One region of the Pseudoalteromonas sp. APC 3893 genome, then DNA from elsewhere that is predicted to be linked to it. Evidence: predicted binding sites of a transcription regulator. Region 1 holds the regulator's gene; each other region holds the start of a gene.
The links. Region 1 encodes FliA, which starts transcription of late flagellar genes. Its sites were predicted from a motif close to CTAAAGNTNNNNNNNNNNNNGCCGATA; they were not measured.
Positions count from the first base shown of each region.

Region 2: QMA12_RS20825 (DUF5610 domain-containing protein) is a predicted target of FliA. The motif match lies at 2,683-2,709, and genes of this name have one in related genera.
Region 3: QMA12_RS06420 (VC2046/SO_2500 family protein) is a predicted target of FliA. The motif match lies at 4,032-4,058, and genes of this name have one in related genera.

Region 1 covers NZ_JASDCD010000003.1:226,469-231,850, reverse strand. Annotated here, with positions in the region: gene flhA (flagellar biosynthesis protein FlhA) at 1-173, shown strand, start outside; gene flhF (flagellar biosynthesis protein FlhF) at 199-1,701, shown strand; gene QMA12_RS07095 (MinD/ParA family protein) at 1,694-2,554, shown strand; gene QMA12_RS07090 (RNA polymerase sigma factor FliA) at 2,581-3,291, shown strand; gene cheY (chemotaxis response regulator CheY) at 3,332-3,715, shown strand; gene QMA12_RS07080 (protein phosphatase CheZ) at 3,732-4,499, shown strand; gene QMA12_RS07075 (chemotaxis protein CheA) at 4,514-5,382, shown strand, end outside.
Region 2 covers NZ_JASDCD010000034.1:23,070-28,451, reverse strand. Annotated here, with positions in the region: gene QMA12_RS20835 (RNA-binding protein) at 211-690, shown strand; gene murI (glutamate racemase) at 659-1,474, opposite strand; gene QMA12_RS20825 (DUF5610 domain-containing protein) at 1,538-2,653, opposite strand; gene trmA (tRNA (uridine(54)-C5)-methyltransferase TrmA) at 2,819-3,916, shown strand; gene QMA12_RS20815 (DUF523 domain-containing protein) at 3,922-4,377, opposite strand; gene QMA12_RS20810 (thiol:disulfide interchange protein DsbA/DsbL) at 4,438-5,076, opposite strand; gene QMA12_RS20805 (thiol:disulfide interchange protein DsbA/DsbL) at 5,112-5,382, opposite strand, start outside.
Region 3 covers NZ_JASDCD010000003.1:94,871-100,252, forward strand. Annotated here, with positions in the region: gene QMA12_RS06395 (VCBS domain-containing protein) at 1-591, opposite strand, end outside; gene QMA12_RS06400 (RNA-binding protein) at 801-1,040, shown strand; gene QMA12_RS06405 (general glycosylation pathway protein) at 1,224-2,168, opposite strand; gene QMA12_RS06410 (carbohydrate binding domain-containing protein) at 2,323-2,913, opposite strand; gene QMA12_RS06415 (DUF6172 family protein) at 3,022-3,330, opposite strand; gene QMA12_RS06420 (VC2046/SO_2500 family protein) at 3,476-3,997, opposite strand; tRNA gene QMA12_RS06425 (tRNA-Tyr) at 4,110-4,194, shown strand; tRNA gene QMA12_RS06430 (tRNA-Tyr) at 4,244-4,328, shown strand; gene rplS (50S ribosomal protein L19) at 4,870-5,229, opposite strand; gene trmD (tRNA (guanosine(37)-N1)-methyltransferase TrmD) at 5,263-5,382, opposite strand, start outside.

The DNA of each region.
Region 1 (5,382 bases):
CGCATCAGAATCAAGAAATGGCCGGTGAACCTTCGATATTGCTAACATCAGGAATGTTACGCACTGTGTTATCTCGATTTGTTAAGTACACCATTCCAGGTTTGAGAGTGATGTCTTATCAAGAGGTACCAGATGAAAGACAGATCAAGATTGTTAGCTCAGTAGGCCAATAATCGGATTTTAAAAGGGTTGTGAACCATGAAAATAAAACGTTTTTTTGCTAAAGATATGCGTACCGCACTAAAAGAAGTTAAAGATGAACTTGGTGTAGATGCAGTAATTATGTCAAATAAAAAGCTAGCTAATGGCGTTGAAATTGTTGCTGCTGTTGATTATGACAAGTCTGCACCAAAAGAATCAGCACCACAACCTGCCGCGGCTCAAGCGCAAAGAAATCCGAACTTTGTAAAACCTGCGCCGCAACGTGCTCAGCAAGAGCCACAAGCTGCGGTTGCTGATAGCCTACAAGCTTTATTAGAACGTCAGTCACCACAACCTAAATCACCAGAGCTTGCGTCTATGTTTAGCCAATCGGGTATTGATACTTCAACTCAATATCAGGGTAAGCCGCAGCAACAGCCACAGCCAGATCAAGCACATTATAGAGCAGGTGAACCGCAAGCACACCCAGAGTTTGCTCGCCGTGAAACGACAAATAAAGCACATACTCAAGCACACAGCTTAGGTTTTGATGACGAGTTAGAAAGTGGCTTTGATGATTTAGACACCCCTTTACACTCTCAGGCAGCTACAGGGAATGGCAAAAGTGACGAAATTTCGTCAATGCGTGATGAAATGAATGCGATTCGTCAACTGCTTGAACACCAAGTGTCAGGTTTAATGCAACAAGATATGGCACGGCGTGATCCAACACGAGCTTGTATGATTGACCGTTTAGTTGGTATGGGCATAGAGCATGATGTAGCCGAGCAAATGGCGTGTTTTATTCCTGATGATGTTTCTCGCCAACAAGCATGGCAGGCGCTACTGCAAATGGTTGAAAACCAAATGCATACAACGAATAACGAAATACTTCGTCAAGGTGGTGTATACGCATTAGTGGGGCCTACTGGCGTTGGTAAAACTACCACGGTTGCTAAGTTAGCCGCACTGGGCGCGCAAAAATATGGCGCAGATAAAGTCGCGCTGATCACAACCGATACCTACCGTATAGGTGCTTATGAGCAGCTTGCGACGTATGGTCGTATAATTGGCTGTGGCGTAAAACAAGTTAAAGATGCTAACGAATTAGCAGAAGTGTTATACCATTTACGAAATAAACGACTAGTATTAATTGATACGGCGGGAATGAGCCAACGTGATTTACGTTTAACAGAGCAATTAAACACGCTAATGCGTAATCAACGTGTGGATATTCGTAATTATTTAGTCTTAAGCGCAACGGCACAAATTAACGTGTTACAGGAAACGGTACGACACTTTAAGAAAGTACAATTAAGTGGCTGTATTTTCACCAAATTGGATGAGTCGCTAAGTTTAGGTGAGATTATTAGCGTAGCGATTCAAAATCGCCTTCCAATAGGGTATCTTACTAACGGCCAGCGTGTTCCTGAGGACATTCGTGTCGCTAATTCAGAAAAATTAGTAAAAAAAGCTGAACAATTGTATTTAAAAAGAACAAAAGCACAACATTCACGACGTCAAGCAGTGGCGTCAAGCACAGTAGGGATGTATGATTAACACAGTATTAGATCAAGCAAGTGGCCTGCGAAAAATGAGTCAAAACAATAATAACGGTGTAAAAGTTATCGCTGTTACCGGTGGTAAAGGCGGAGTTGGTAAAACCAACGTGTCATTAAACACTGCAATCGCGCTTGGCCAGCTAGGCAATAGAGTTTTAGTACTGGATGCCGATTTAGGTTTAGCAAATTGTGATGTGATGCTAGGTTTACGTGTTGAGCGTAACTTATCCCATGTTTTATCGGGTGAATGCGAGTTAGATGAAATTTTAGTCGAAGGCCCCGCAGGGATAAAAATAGTTCCCGCAACGTCCGGCTCACAAAGCATGGTGGAATTATCGCCATCTGAGCATGCTGGTCTTATCCGTGCTTTTAGCGAGTTAAACACTGAATTTGATATTTTAATTGTTGATACCGCTGCTGGTATTTCTGATATGGTGTTGAGTTTTTCCCGTGCAGCACAAGATGTTATGGTTGTTGTATGCGACGAACCCACCTCAATCACCGATGCTTATGCCCTCATAAAGGTCCTTAGTCGTGAGCATGGTGTTTATAAATTTAAAATAGTTGCTAATATGGTGCGTAGCATGCGTGAAGGCCATGAACTATTTGCTAAATTATCTAAAGTAACTGACCGATTTTTAGATGTCTCTATGGAGTTGGTTGCTACCGTTCCTTACGATGAAAACATGCGTAAATCTACCCGCCGCCAAAAAGTAATTGTTGAATTATTTCCAAATTCTCCAGCGGCAGTTGCTTTTAAAACTTTGGCGACAAAAGCAGTTAAATGGCCAATACCTAATCAACCATCAGGCCATTTAGAGTTTTTCATAGAAAAATTAGTAAACGGCTAACTATGACAGCATCGGTGAGCAAAGCGATGGGCTATCAATCCACAGCAAATTTAAATGCAATAGTTGAAAAGCACGCGTCGCTGGTGAAGAAAGTGGCGTGTCATCTAATTGCACGTTTCCCACCGAGTGTACAGCTAGATGATTTAATTCAATCAGGCATGATAGGTTTAATTGAAGCGTCGAAAAACTTTGATGCTGCAAAAGGTGCCAGTTTTGAGACCTTTGCAGGTATTCGCATTCGTGGTGCAATGCTTGATGAAATGCGCCGTGGTGATTGGGCCCCTCGTTCAGTACATCGCAATAGCCGTATGGTTGCAGAAGCAATTACAGAACTAGAAAGTAAATATAATCGTGAGCCTAAAGATAGTGAAGTTGCTGAAAAACTTGATATTACGCTAGATGAGTACCATCATATTCTAAGTGATGTAAACTCAAGCAAAGTTCTGGGTATCGAAGACTTAGGGGTTGATGAAGATGTTATAACCCCAGTTGGGCAAGACTTAGCACTGGACAAGCCCTTTAATAACGTTAAGAATGAACGTTTTAATGAATCCTTGTTAGCAGCAATTAAGTCGCTACCAGAGCGTGACGGCCTTGTTCTTTCGCTCTATTACAACGATGAAATGAATTTAAAAGAAATTGGGCACATACTCGATGTTAGCGAGTCGCGTGTGAGCCAGATACATGGTCAGGCGATGATTAAGCTAAAAGCAAAAATCAATGACTGGATAAATTAGAAGTAAGTAAATATAGGTTCAGACCTCACCGGAGGATGTTTTGGATAAAAACATGAAAATTCTTGTTGTTGATGATTTTTCGACGATGAGACGTATTATCAAAAATCTGTTAAGAGATTTAGGTTTTACTAATGTGCAAGAAGCTGATGATGGTTCAACAGCTTTACCAATGCTACAAAATCAAGAATTTGATTTCGTAGTGACTGATTGGAATATGCCAGGTATGCAAGGTATTGATTTATTACGTGCAATCAGAGCTGATGACACGCTTAAACATATCCCTGTGCTGATGGTAACGGCAGAAGCTAAAAAAGAACAAATTGTTGCTGCTGCTCAAGCCGGCGTTAATGGCTACATCGTAAAACCTTTTACTGCTGCAACACTTAAAACCAAATTGGAAAAAGTGTTTGAGCGCCTAGGCTAATTAATAGGAGAGGCTTATGTCAGCACCTGCTGCGCCTCAGATCACTTTAGAACAAGCCCGTCAGCTTGTTGTTCACCTTGAAAACGGTGAGCAAGACAAAGCTGATCAGCTCATCCTTGATGCGGCGACAAAAGAGCAATCAGAACTTTTTGCTGAAGTTGGTAAATTAACCCGCCAACTTCATGACGCGCTAAAGAATTTTGAACTCGATACGCGGCTCTCAGACTTAACAACTGATGCAATTCCTGACGCAAAGCAGCGTTTAAATTATGTTATGGAAATGACAGAAAATGCTGCTAATAAAACCATGGATGCAGTTGAAGCTAGCTTGCCAATAGCACAAGAGTTGGCTGATGAAATCGCCCAGATAAAGCCGACTTGGGACCGTTTAATGAGTCGTGAAATTGAGCTCGGTGAATTTAAGTCACTGTGTCATAGTTTAGATAAATTCATGAACCACTCCCACACTAAGACCGACGAACTGCAAGGTCTAATGACTAATGTGTTAATGGCGCAAGATTATCAAGACTTAACAGGGCAAGTGATCCGCCGCGTAATTGATTTAGTTAGAGAAGTTGAAGATAGTTTAATACATTTATTGACTGCATTTGGTAGTCATGAAATTGACGAAGCTAAAACTAGAATAGCAGCTATAGAAGAAATACCGCCTGCAAAAACGACATTAGCAGGTCCAGAAGGGCCAATTATTGATAAAGAGTCGCGAGATGATGTTGTCAATGGGCAAGATGATGTTGACGATTTACTGTCAAGTTTGGGCTTCTAAGAGGAGAGCACTGCATGAGCTTTGAAGTCGATGAAGATATTTTACAAGATTTCCTAGTTGAAGCTGGAGAAATTCTTGAGCTTTTATCAGAACAGCTAGTAGAACTTGAAAATAATCCAGATGATACCGAGTTACTAAATGCTATTTTCCGTGGTTTTCATACCGTAAAAGGTGGTGCGGGTTTCTTAAGTATGACAGAGCTGGTAGATGCCTGTCATGGTGCAGAGAACGTATTTGATTTACTGCGTCAGGGCGTTCGAAAAGTTAACTCAGAGCTCATGGATGTAATATTACAAGCGCTCGATACAATTAATGAAATGTTTGCGACAATACAAAATCGCGAACAACCAGAACCCGCCGATCCTGAATTACTCGCTATATTACATAAGTTAAGTCAACCGCCTAGTGCCGATGAAGAGCAAGCGTCAAGCGCGCCAGCGCAAGAGTCTGAAGCGCTCGTCGAAGATGCTGATTCAGCAATCGATGAAGATGACCCTTTTGCTTTTGATATGTTGTTCAATGGCCAAGTTGACGACAAGCCAGAAGAAGCACAAATTGATGAGATCACCGAAGATGAGTTTGAAAGCTTATTAGATGAACTCCACGGTAAAGGTCAGAGTCCGATAGCGAATACAAGCGCTGCGCCTCAAGATAATGCCAGTAGCAGCGATATTACCGATGATGAATTTGACAGTTTACTCGATGAACTACATGGGGTAGGTAACTTTGGTGCGGTAAATCCTGCTCCAGCGCAAGAAGAACCTATTGAAGCAGCTACAACAGCTGAAGTGAAAAGTGTAGCGGCAAGCTCAGCATCAGACGATGAAATCAGCGATGACGAATTTGAAGCACTACTAGATGAATTACATGGCAAAGGTACTGC
Region 2 (5,382 bases), on a different contig from region 1:
GATCAACCCTTTTTTTAAAACTTTTGACTGTTCGCTCAAAAAGCACTCAAAAACCCATGAAATAGTCACTTAACAGGAGTTTTAGCGTCATTTTTTACGGTAAATTTAATAATTTCACATAAATAACATTGATATGTTCATTTATCGCGTTAAGATAGCAAGTTCACAATGTTAAATTAATGTTTATTTCCTGTTTATTGGTAGATCAAAATGAAATTACCCGATCAAAAATCTCTTATCTCTTTAGTTATTCTGGCTGTTATTGGTTTTGTTATAGTCAATTTCGCACTTTCAAGCTTAGCACTAAGCCCTGGCTTACTATTTGCTGTAGGTGTTTTAGTTGGTGGCCTTGTAGTTGGTGCACTATCATCTGACGTAGTAGAAGAGGCCGAAGTAAAAACAAAAACGCTTTATGTTGGCAATCTTCCATATCGTGCAAATGAAAGTGTTGTTCGTGCTTTATTTGAAGAACAAGGTAAAGTTTTCAACGTACGCCTATTAAAGGATAAAAATACTGGCAAGCGTCGTGGCTTTGGTTTTGTTGAAATGGCAGAGTCGGATGCTGACAATGCTATTTCGCAATTAAATGATAGTGAGTTCCAACAACGTACGTTGAAAGTTCGTGAAGCGAAACAAAAACAAGATGATGATTCAACCTCTATGCGTTCAGAGACAAATCAATCAGCTTAACATGCTCCACTATTAACTTATTAGTTAATACAGAAGCCGTTGCATAGTAATGCAGCGGTTTTTTTTGTTTAGTATGTATAGCTTCAATATTAGAGACTAGCTGCTCTGAACCATTTTTCTCAGCTAATACCGCAACAACTCTTTTGGCTATTGCAGCGCCAGAACCCATCAGCTTAATGGTTCCATTATAATAGTTATCTATTTGCTTAGCTAAGATTGGAAAATGTGTACACCCTAACACCAACACGTCAGTACTTGGCTTAATCGCGAGCTTTTGCATTTCCTTTGCAAACTTAGCTTGATTGAACTCACCTGTAAAATAGAATTGCTCTGCGATAGCCACCAGCTCGACGCTGCTATATAAATCGACAGTTAAGCCTTCACCATAAAGTGCTATGAGTTGCTGAGTATAACAGTTGCTAATTGTGGCAGGCGTTGCTAATAAACCGATACGCTGAGTTTGCGTTAATAGAGTAGCGGGCTTTATTGCAGGAACAACGCCCACAACGGGTATACTAGTTAACTCTCTTATTTTTGCTAATGCTAATGTCGATGCTGTATTACAAGCAATTACTAGAACATCAACTTTTAATTGGTGAGCTGTAATGTAATGAAGTAAAGAGGTTAAGCGCGCAACAATTGTTTCTTGGCTTAACTTACCGTAAGGCAGATAAGCATTATCCATAAAATAACTTAGTTCGGCTTGAGGTAATAAGTCTTTAATATGCTCAAGTACTGTTGTGCCGCCTATACCTGAATCGAATACCATAATGTGTGATGACAAACCGCCTACTCCAAGCTTCATTTAAGCTGAACAGTTTGCCACGCACATAGTATAAAATAAAGCTTAAGCTTCTGAGACTGCCTCACGCAGTTTATTCATTTGCTCAAACATCGATTTAGTATAATCAACCAGCTTACCGACCTCTTCTTGATCTTGGTTTAGCCATTGTAAAATACCTGACAACTGATTTTGCAGACCAAGTTCATTTGCCTTATTAAATGTCTCTCTCAAGTCATCATTAAACGGCGCCACTTTATTTGCTACTTCTTTTTCTGGAGCTGGTTTGTTTTCTTCATAACCTTTAATTGATGCAAATGTTTTAGTTTGCTTTAGATCCATCGAAAAAGCGACCAGCTGCTCGCTGCCTAAACTAAGTTCTTGCGCTTGCTCAAAGGCTTCATCTAAATCACCACCAAAGAAAGTTTGACTGACACTTTGTAAGTCTTCCATTAAGGCATTGATTGCCTCTTGTTCATCTTCATTTAAATCGCCATTTACTGACATACTAAATGAAAGCTCACGAGATTGAGATGACTCACTAGCAAAACCTTCGCTATCACCAGAGCGCTGATAGCTACTTGCTGATTGCTGAGTAAAGGCATCGGCAAAGCTAATACTTACTTCATCACCTTCAGCAGTTGTAAAATTATACTGCGCATTATTGCTTAAACTTAAATATTGCGCCTGACTAACACTGACAGAATCCGGTTGAGGGTTAAATAGGTCGTCTTCAAATTCATCAAGACCATTAAAAATGCCCTCTTTTGATTTTTCGATACCTTGTTCAATATCGTCATTTAAAACACCAGTATCTTTGAGTTCTGCATACGCATCATCAATACCTATTTGAACTCCTTTGCGAGCATCACTAAGCATGCCTTTGAGCTTGTCATCATCAGCGCCATCCGCTTGCGCTTTTTTTACAGCACCTGTCACAAAGTCTAAAACATTCTTTACGATTTCTTCAAAATCAAACAAAGGCTTGTCTTTTTTCTCGTGCTCAACAGGTAATCCAAGCGCTTCTGCCATTTTGTCGCCCAATACTTTTGCCGCAAGTTCTTTACCACGTTGCTGATAACTGTCTTGTGGGGACTGTATTGTCGGCTGCGTTAATGCGACCTTACTGCTGTTTTGATTGACGTTATTGTTTGGGACATAACCAAAATTGCCAATTTTCATAATCCGACTCCTATATTTGCATTCTTTATTATCGGCAAGTTTACAAAAACCTAAAGTAAAACGAACAAAAAAACAGCACTTACTTTTACTCAAAACTAGACAAATACTTCCGGCCCCCTACAATAGCGCCGACAAATAGCTTAAAGATAGAAGGTAGTGGGCATAATGGCAGTTATTAAAATCGATACATCAACGTACGATGCACAACTAAGCGAGAAAGAGCAGCGTATTATTGCGCAATTCCAACGTTTTGGGGTTGAGCAATTAGAAGTATTTGGCTCAGAGCCTATTCACTACCGTCAACGGGCTGAATTTAGAGTATGGCATGATGGGGATGATTTGTTTCATATTATGTTTGATCAAGCCACAAAAGAAAAAATACGTGTTGATACCTTTGACCCTGCAGCACCTTTAATTGGTGAAGTCATGGCTGCCATGATCGATAATTTGAAAGGCTGTGAAATACTACGCCGTAAGTTATTTCAAATTGATTACCTATCTACTTTAAGCGGTGAAATTTTAGTTAGCCTACTTTATCACAAACCACTTGATGAGCAGTGGATGACAGAGATAAAAGCATTAAAGGCTAAACTAAGTAACACATACAAAATTGATTTTATTGGCCGAGCTCGAAAGCAAAAAGAAGTACTCGGTGAAGACTTTGTTACTGAGCGCTTAACTGTAAATGACCAGGAGTTAATATTCCAACAAGTTGAAAATAGCTTTACGCAACCAAATGCCAAGGTGAATATTAAAATGCTTGAGTGGGCACAACAGCTATGTGCTCCACTTAAAAACGACTTACTAGAGCTTTATTGTGGTAATGGTAACTTCTCTATCGCATTGGCAGGTTCATTTAATCGAGTGCTTGCAACAGAAATATCTAAGTCTTCAGTGCATTCTGCACAGTACAACATAGCTAAAAATAACGTCACTAATTTAGATATTATTCGTATGTCGAGCGAAGAGTTTACGCAAGCAATGAATGGCGAACGTACTTTTTCACGTTTGCAGGGGATTGACTTAAAAAGCTACGACTGCCAAACCATTTTAGTTGACCCTCCACGTGCAGGTATGGATACACTCACCTGTGACTTAGTCGCTAACTATGAAAACATTATTTATATCTCATGCAACCCAGACACTTTGGAACGAGACTTAGATCATTTATGCCAAACCCATGAAGTTAAGCGTTTTGCTATTTTTGACCAGTTCCCTTATACCCATCACATCGAGTCGGGTGTTTTCTTACAAAAGAAATAGACTGCTCAGCATGAAGCCAGCGCTTTTAAAAGTGCTGGCATTTGCACCTCACTAAATACTTTAATACCATTTCGTTCTAGTAATGCCGCCGTTAATCCCATTCCCGCAACTTTAATACCACGGTGCGAGTCATCATAAATTGTATTACGACCACATGATGGGCTTGATTCCTTTAGTAGTGCAAAGCGGATATTATGAGACATACATAATTGTAAGGCCTTCTTCGCGCCTAACCTGAATGCAGCCGTTACATCTTCATCGGCATTTGTAATCACTTTATCGTGTCTGATTTCAGCTGGCGCTCTAGGTGTCGATAATCCACCAGCAACCTCAGGGCACAACGGTATAATAAGACCTTGTGATTGCCATGTAGTAATTTGTGGGTGAACTAGCTTTTGCCCAGTACCGTCGTAACGGACAGACGTACCGAGTAAACAACTTGAAACGAGTATTTTTTGCATTATTTCTCTAGTAACAAAAAAGCTCCGCGTACGGAGCTTTTATAAGACCAATCTGCTTCGTTATTTAGCAGCTAAGTAGTTAATCAATTTACTAATATCTTCAGGCGCTGTAATACCTGTTTCACGCCCAAGATTAAGCTTGTATTTACCATTTACGATAAAGGTTGGTACGCCTCTTAGCGCCCCCTTCTCTTTATAGTAATCTTGCTCGCGTTTCATTTTTGAGGCCATAGTACGTACTGAAAAGCTTTTATAAATTTTATCAAATTTATCACCATCAACACCTTGCGCTACAAATACATCTTTAATGTCAGCCAATTCATTAAACTTGGCGCGCTTCGTGTGAATGTGATTAAACATTGCTGCAATCAATGCATCTTTTTGTGGTAGCACTTCAGCTGTAGCAAGAGCTTGAGAAATCATTTGCTGGTTTTCAGTATCGCGTACACCCACAAAATCCACATGACTTTTTTTGAACGTAACGGTTTTGTCTAGTTTAGGTTTAACATCGGCAAGTAAAGCTTCATAGTTATTACATGCAGGGCAGTAAAATGAAAAGAACTCTTTTATTTCAGGCTTTTTACTGGCGCGGTCAGATACTACATCGTAGTGCACGCCCTCTTCATATTCTGTTGGTGCGGCAGTTACGGCCAAAGGTAATAAAAGTGCCAGTAACCCAGCTTTAACTAATTTGATCATTATTCATTAACTCCAAAAATTATTGTTGTAATAGCTTATTGTTGCAATAAAAAGGCAACTAACTCATCAAGCTGCTGTTGGCTTTTGATAGTATTAATATTGATTTTATACTTATCATTAACGATAAATGTTGGCACGCCTGTCAAAGCACCCGCTTTTGAAAACTTATTTTGTTTATCTTGCATTGCACGTTCAGCTGAAATTACAGGCATGCTAGCAATTTCTTGATCAAATTTAGCTTTATCAATTCCATTTAGCTCAAGCAGCTGCTTTACATCTTTAATGTTATCAAGCGGCGCACGTTGC
Region 3 (5,382 bases), 130 kb from region 1:
CAGCACACCTTGATGATTGCCTTCATACATATCAGGGGCTTCTATCGCGCCTTGTGAAAATACATTCTCGATAAGCGTGTATGCATCAAGCCCAGTATTAGCCCCATCGGAATTAAGCGTCACTTCTGATGACATTACAAACCCCGTTGCTGATAGTTGTTTACTACCATTAATAGTAATTAACACTGTTGCCGTTGTGCCATCAAGCGAGCTAACGAGTATGCTATCTTGTAATGTATCCCCCTCGAGTAACTGTACAATACGGCTATCATTAATATTTAAGTTGTATGACCAATTACCTATACTACTTAAGGTAAAAGCACCATACTCAGTGCTAAAATTAGCTTGCTCTACAAATGCGGCTTCGTCACTTTGTTCATCCGTAACATTTAATTTCCCACTAACCGACACCGTTAATAGCGCTGTAATGCTCGAGCTTAAATCTCCCGTAATAGTCGCAGGAGCTTGGGCCGATACTTCGGCTTCTGCGTTGGTTTGAGTCGATGAACCCGAACTACCACATGCCATTAAAGTACTTGCTATAAGCAATGTAACTGACGCAGTTTGTAATTTAGATTTATAGTTGTTCATAGATAACCTGCAACATTTTGGTAAGAACAAAACCGAAAATACAAATTACCAACTAGCACTTTAAATAACCACAAAAAATCAACCAATTTATCGTATTTTTTACAACATTGAGTTTTCAGTAAAGTATTTAGTTGGTTTTTAATTAATCACTAGGTCAATTGAGGTTTCCTTGAGATAATTAGGGCAATTATTTTAAAACATGGTTTATTATGAAACTATTAGTTAGAAACCTTGCCCGCACAACAACTGAACAAGATATTCGTACTTTATTCACCGCTTATGGAAAAGTAGCTGAATGCACACTGGTACTTGATAAAGAAACGGGTAAATCAAAAGGCTTTGCGTTCGTTGAAATGCCAAATGAAGCCGAGGCTTCAGGTGTTATAAAAGCACTAAATCAGAGTAATGTTGATAAAAACAAAATCCGCGTAAAGTTAGCCGACTCTTAATAGATTAGAAACGATAAAAACCAGCACTAAGCTGGTTTTTTTATCTCTTCGATTTGATAGCGCACTGAAAACATGAGAGCAGTTTGTTGAACTCTTTTATCCCCATCGACTATATTTGGCTCATCCAGCTTTGACTCCACTTTGAACGTCAAAAACGTTTGCTGGAAAAGTTAATTTATTTAATTAATTAGCTTTACTTTGGCGCTGAGAGTTAAGCAGTAATGTCTCAGCCTTAGCGCCAAGGTAAACGTAAACGGCTAGAGCAACGAGTAAACCGACCACTGCAAGCATCATATAAATAGCAGGCAACAAATACTGAGATTGACCCAACGCTGCTTTAAACATCGTCAGTAATGCCTCTATGGAGACGGCGATTAAAATAGTCGAAATAAATCGTGTGATAGTTCGCCGTGTTGAGCTATGCCTAAAGATATCTTTATGCATCAAAATTTCTTCTTCAAGTATGGTTTTACCTAAATCAAAAATAGCCAAAGCCAGTGTTATAAAAATTATTATACTAAACGCCTCTAGTGGGTCATCCTCCATAGAGCTATTGAATAAGAGGGTATATATATCACCAAATACTTTATAAAGTAAAAACAGCACTAAGCAAAACAAACAACTAACGATAATACCGTAACCAGCCTTAAAAAATGGAGTCATATTGGCACGCGTACGATCCCCCATTATAAATTCAATTAATTGCGTTAAGCACACATCCACCACCAAATAACCTTGCTCGCTCTGAGGTGCACGCAGTGGCTTTATTGCAGAAATACATAAATGTTGTGTGGCAATGGAAATATAAGGCGCAGTAAAGCAGGTTTGCTGATGTGCGAGAATTTCTTGAAAGTAAGGACGATCACTTAAATCCTGCGCGTTCCCTTTGTTATTAAGCACTTTCATATACTCACGTTTAAAACAAACGTTATCACCTTGCTGTAAACCATCTTTATCTAAGCAATATTGTAATTCTAAAAACGGATATTGAGCTACCAGCAAACGGTTATCTTGCTGCTTTTTAATGCCATCTTCTAAGGTTGCGAGAATCGAGTTTAGTAAATCATGGATCACTGTTTGATATTCTTGATAACGCTCAACACTACTTATATAGCTCATTCTTGCCATAGTTGCTTCTCCAAACCGCTGTACAGAAGAGGTAGCAATAACAGAACCAACTTTTTAAAGCTAATATATATCAATGCATTAGCTTTATAAAAGTGAATGTATTTAGTTATATTGCACCGTATCTGTGCGGCTATGGTGCATTTTCGCAGATAGATTAAGGCCTAATACTGATATTTTTAACTGCAACTACCGCTTTGCCACCCATTGCATCCTTTAAATCTGGCACTAAATAAACTGCGTCAACATGCTCTTTTATTATACCTTTATCTACTGAACTGGTAGGCGTCCAGTTTGGGCGAGAGAAGTCGCTTAGATTAATACATTTAGTTTGCCAATGAGTTTGTGCCGGCAATGTATATTGATAATGAGCATAACTTTTATCGCCCTCACCACCATAGTCTTGTTGCGATAGTTTAACGACGAGATCGGTACTACTTTTGTATTCAAGCATAATGCCTGATTGACCTGCGAGGGTTTTATTCGGTAAGTCATAGATCAATTCAACCCAGGAGTTATTTTTAGCGTCGACCCGAGGCACCCTACTAAAAGCTATCCATACTTGTTCTTCGTGTAGTAATGCTTTTTTAATGGATGCTGTACTACCATGAGGGTCTGTCGCATAGCGCCAGTCACTGTCATTGAGGGGTTGGTTATTGTTTTTAGTAAAGCCACAGCTTTGTTTGGCCATTACTGAGAATGGAAGCAGCGAGCTCAAAACTAACACAGGTAAAATTCTAATGAGCATATCAATTCCTTTTCAATTTTTCACAAGCTTACCCTAAACTCGGTTTTATTTCAGACACAAAAAATGGGCACTCAAGCCCATTCCTTTAGCAATGAAAGCAGTTATTGCTTAATCATCTGCTTCGTCATCAAAATCATGTGACTGGCGCTGTGCTGGCCTTGCAATGATTTCGACATAAAAAGACGATAAACCCTGCTTTTCAATTTCGCTGATACAATTATTAATTTCGGCAACATGCACAATTTGCGCTTCTTCTACTGTGTTACCAAACTTACAATCAAATGCCCAATAATCAGCATCGAACGGCAACGTTTTGTTACGCTCTCTTTTCAAATATTTTTTCACTTCATGCTTTGCAGCGTCGACCATGCGAGGGTATTTGATTTTCTCGTGATTCAGCGTGAATGTTTTCTTCATTACTTTCCTAAATTACCTTGGTTTAATGATAATGGCATTTTTGAATCCCATTTAAGGGCATTATAGCAACTGCATATAAATTTGGGTGCTTTTTTTACACTTAACGAAATAAATTACTTTAACGACTAATTATTACAATACAGTGTCATGCTTGCGCTAAGTGAAGGGGCTGATGTAGGGCATCATTATTGAGGCTATCATAAAAGGCTGCTGCGTCCATCTGGGGGTTATCTAGTTGGGTTTCTTTATCAAGGTGGCGCTTACGAACCACGGGTTCACAGTTATCAATGATATGAAGTGGGATGTGATTTTTATCGTCTCGAACAGCAAGTGGCTCTGGTGATAAACAACTACGTAAGCGTATGTCACTCATGCCTGCTTGTTGCAAACGTTGCGCGTTATGCTCACCAATGAGCATATCAAACTCATCTGGGGCAAGTGGTTGTTTAGGTCCGGCCCCTAATTCTGCGCGCAGTTGTGATTCATCATATTCTTTTACATCAGCGCCAAATGGGGTTTTAGGTAAATGAAACTGACTAAAATCCAGAGCATCATGAGATAACATTGCTAAAAGTAACGCAAACTCGCCACGACGTGATTCACTCACGCTTTTCGCGAGGCGATTGTCGAGCTGACTCTCTGTGATTAACAATCCATCGATTTGCATAGACTTTAGCCGATTATGTTCATGAATAGATATTTATCGGCATTATTTGATATTTCTTTAGCTTTTTTCTTTACTTAAATAATAAGTTTGCTATTATCGGCGCCGTTGCATTGGAGGGGTTCCCGAGCGGCCAAAGGGATCAGACTGTAAATCTGACGGCTCAGCCTTCGCTGGTTCGAATCCAGCTCCCTCCACCACTTTTCTTACCGCTAAGTTAAGTGGGGCCAAATGTAACAAAAATAGTGTGGAGGGGTTCCCGAGCGGCCAAAGGGATCAGACTGTAAATCTGACGGCTCAGCCTTCGCTGGTTCGAATCCAGCTCCCTCCACCACTTTCCTACTAAGTATTATTTATTATCATTCACTTCTTCTATTTTATATCTCAAAAAAATTAATTAACTATTTAGTACATCCCTCAATCAGTTCTCTAAACCAGCCTATTGCAACTAAACAATTGAAACACTTTCTTAAGCGCATATGTTTTAACTCACTCAAATGGCGCCACCAAAACCACCCTAAGCCTTTCTATGCCTAGTTTGCTATATTCTATTTTACGATTACTTTAATCTGTCTCACACGGCCTCTGAGGCTGAGTTTACATTTGAGACACTGGTTGGTTCTAATTTAAAAAAACGGACGGGGATAAAATACAGCTTAAAAGCGTATTACGTATTTAGTGGATATTAATTGATGGAATAGATGTGGTTTACTCGACTAGCTTTACTTTTGCTAACTGCTTTAAACAATCACAGCTAAAGCTTGTTCCTACGGGGCTATTTCAACTCGCTAACTTTACTCTCGCACCCAAAAACCAAAACAGGTTGTAACCCGAAGGCTACAACCTGTTTTATCTGCGTTGATAAACAGCGCGTATTAGTTAAGTTTTTCTCTAATACGTGCAGATTTACCAGAACGCTCACGTAGATAGTAAAGCTTAGCACGGCGAACTGCACCGCGACGCTTAACTGCTACGCTATCGATAAGAGGGCTGTGCGTTTGGAATACACGTTCAACACCTTCACCGCTCGAGATTTTACGAACTGTGAATGCTGAGTGAAGACCACGATTACGCTTAGCGATTACAACACCTTCAAAGGCCTGTAGACGCTCTTTAGCACCTTCTTTTACACGCACCTGTACAACTACTGTATCACCAGGGCCGAATGCTGGTACGTCTGTTTTTAGCTGCTCATTTTCAAGCGCTTTAATAATATTTTGGTTTACTTTTGCCATTATGTTTCTCACTTTCCTAGGTGTAACTGTCTTCTAGCCACAAGCTTTTTGGTACTCTTGCTGAAATTTTGCGAGTAATACCGCTTGCTCCTCAGTCAGAGCTAGGTTATGCAACAAGTCAGGACGTCGTAACCAAGTTCTGCCTAGTGACTG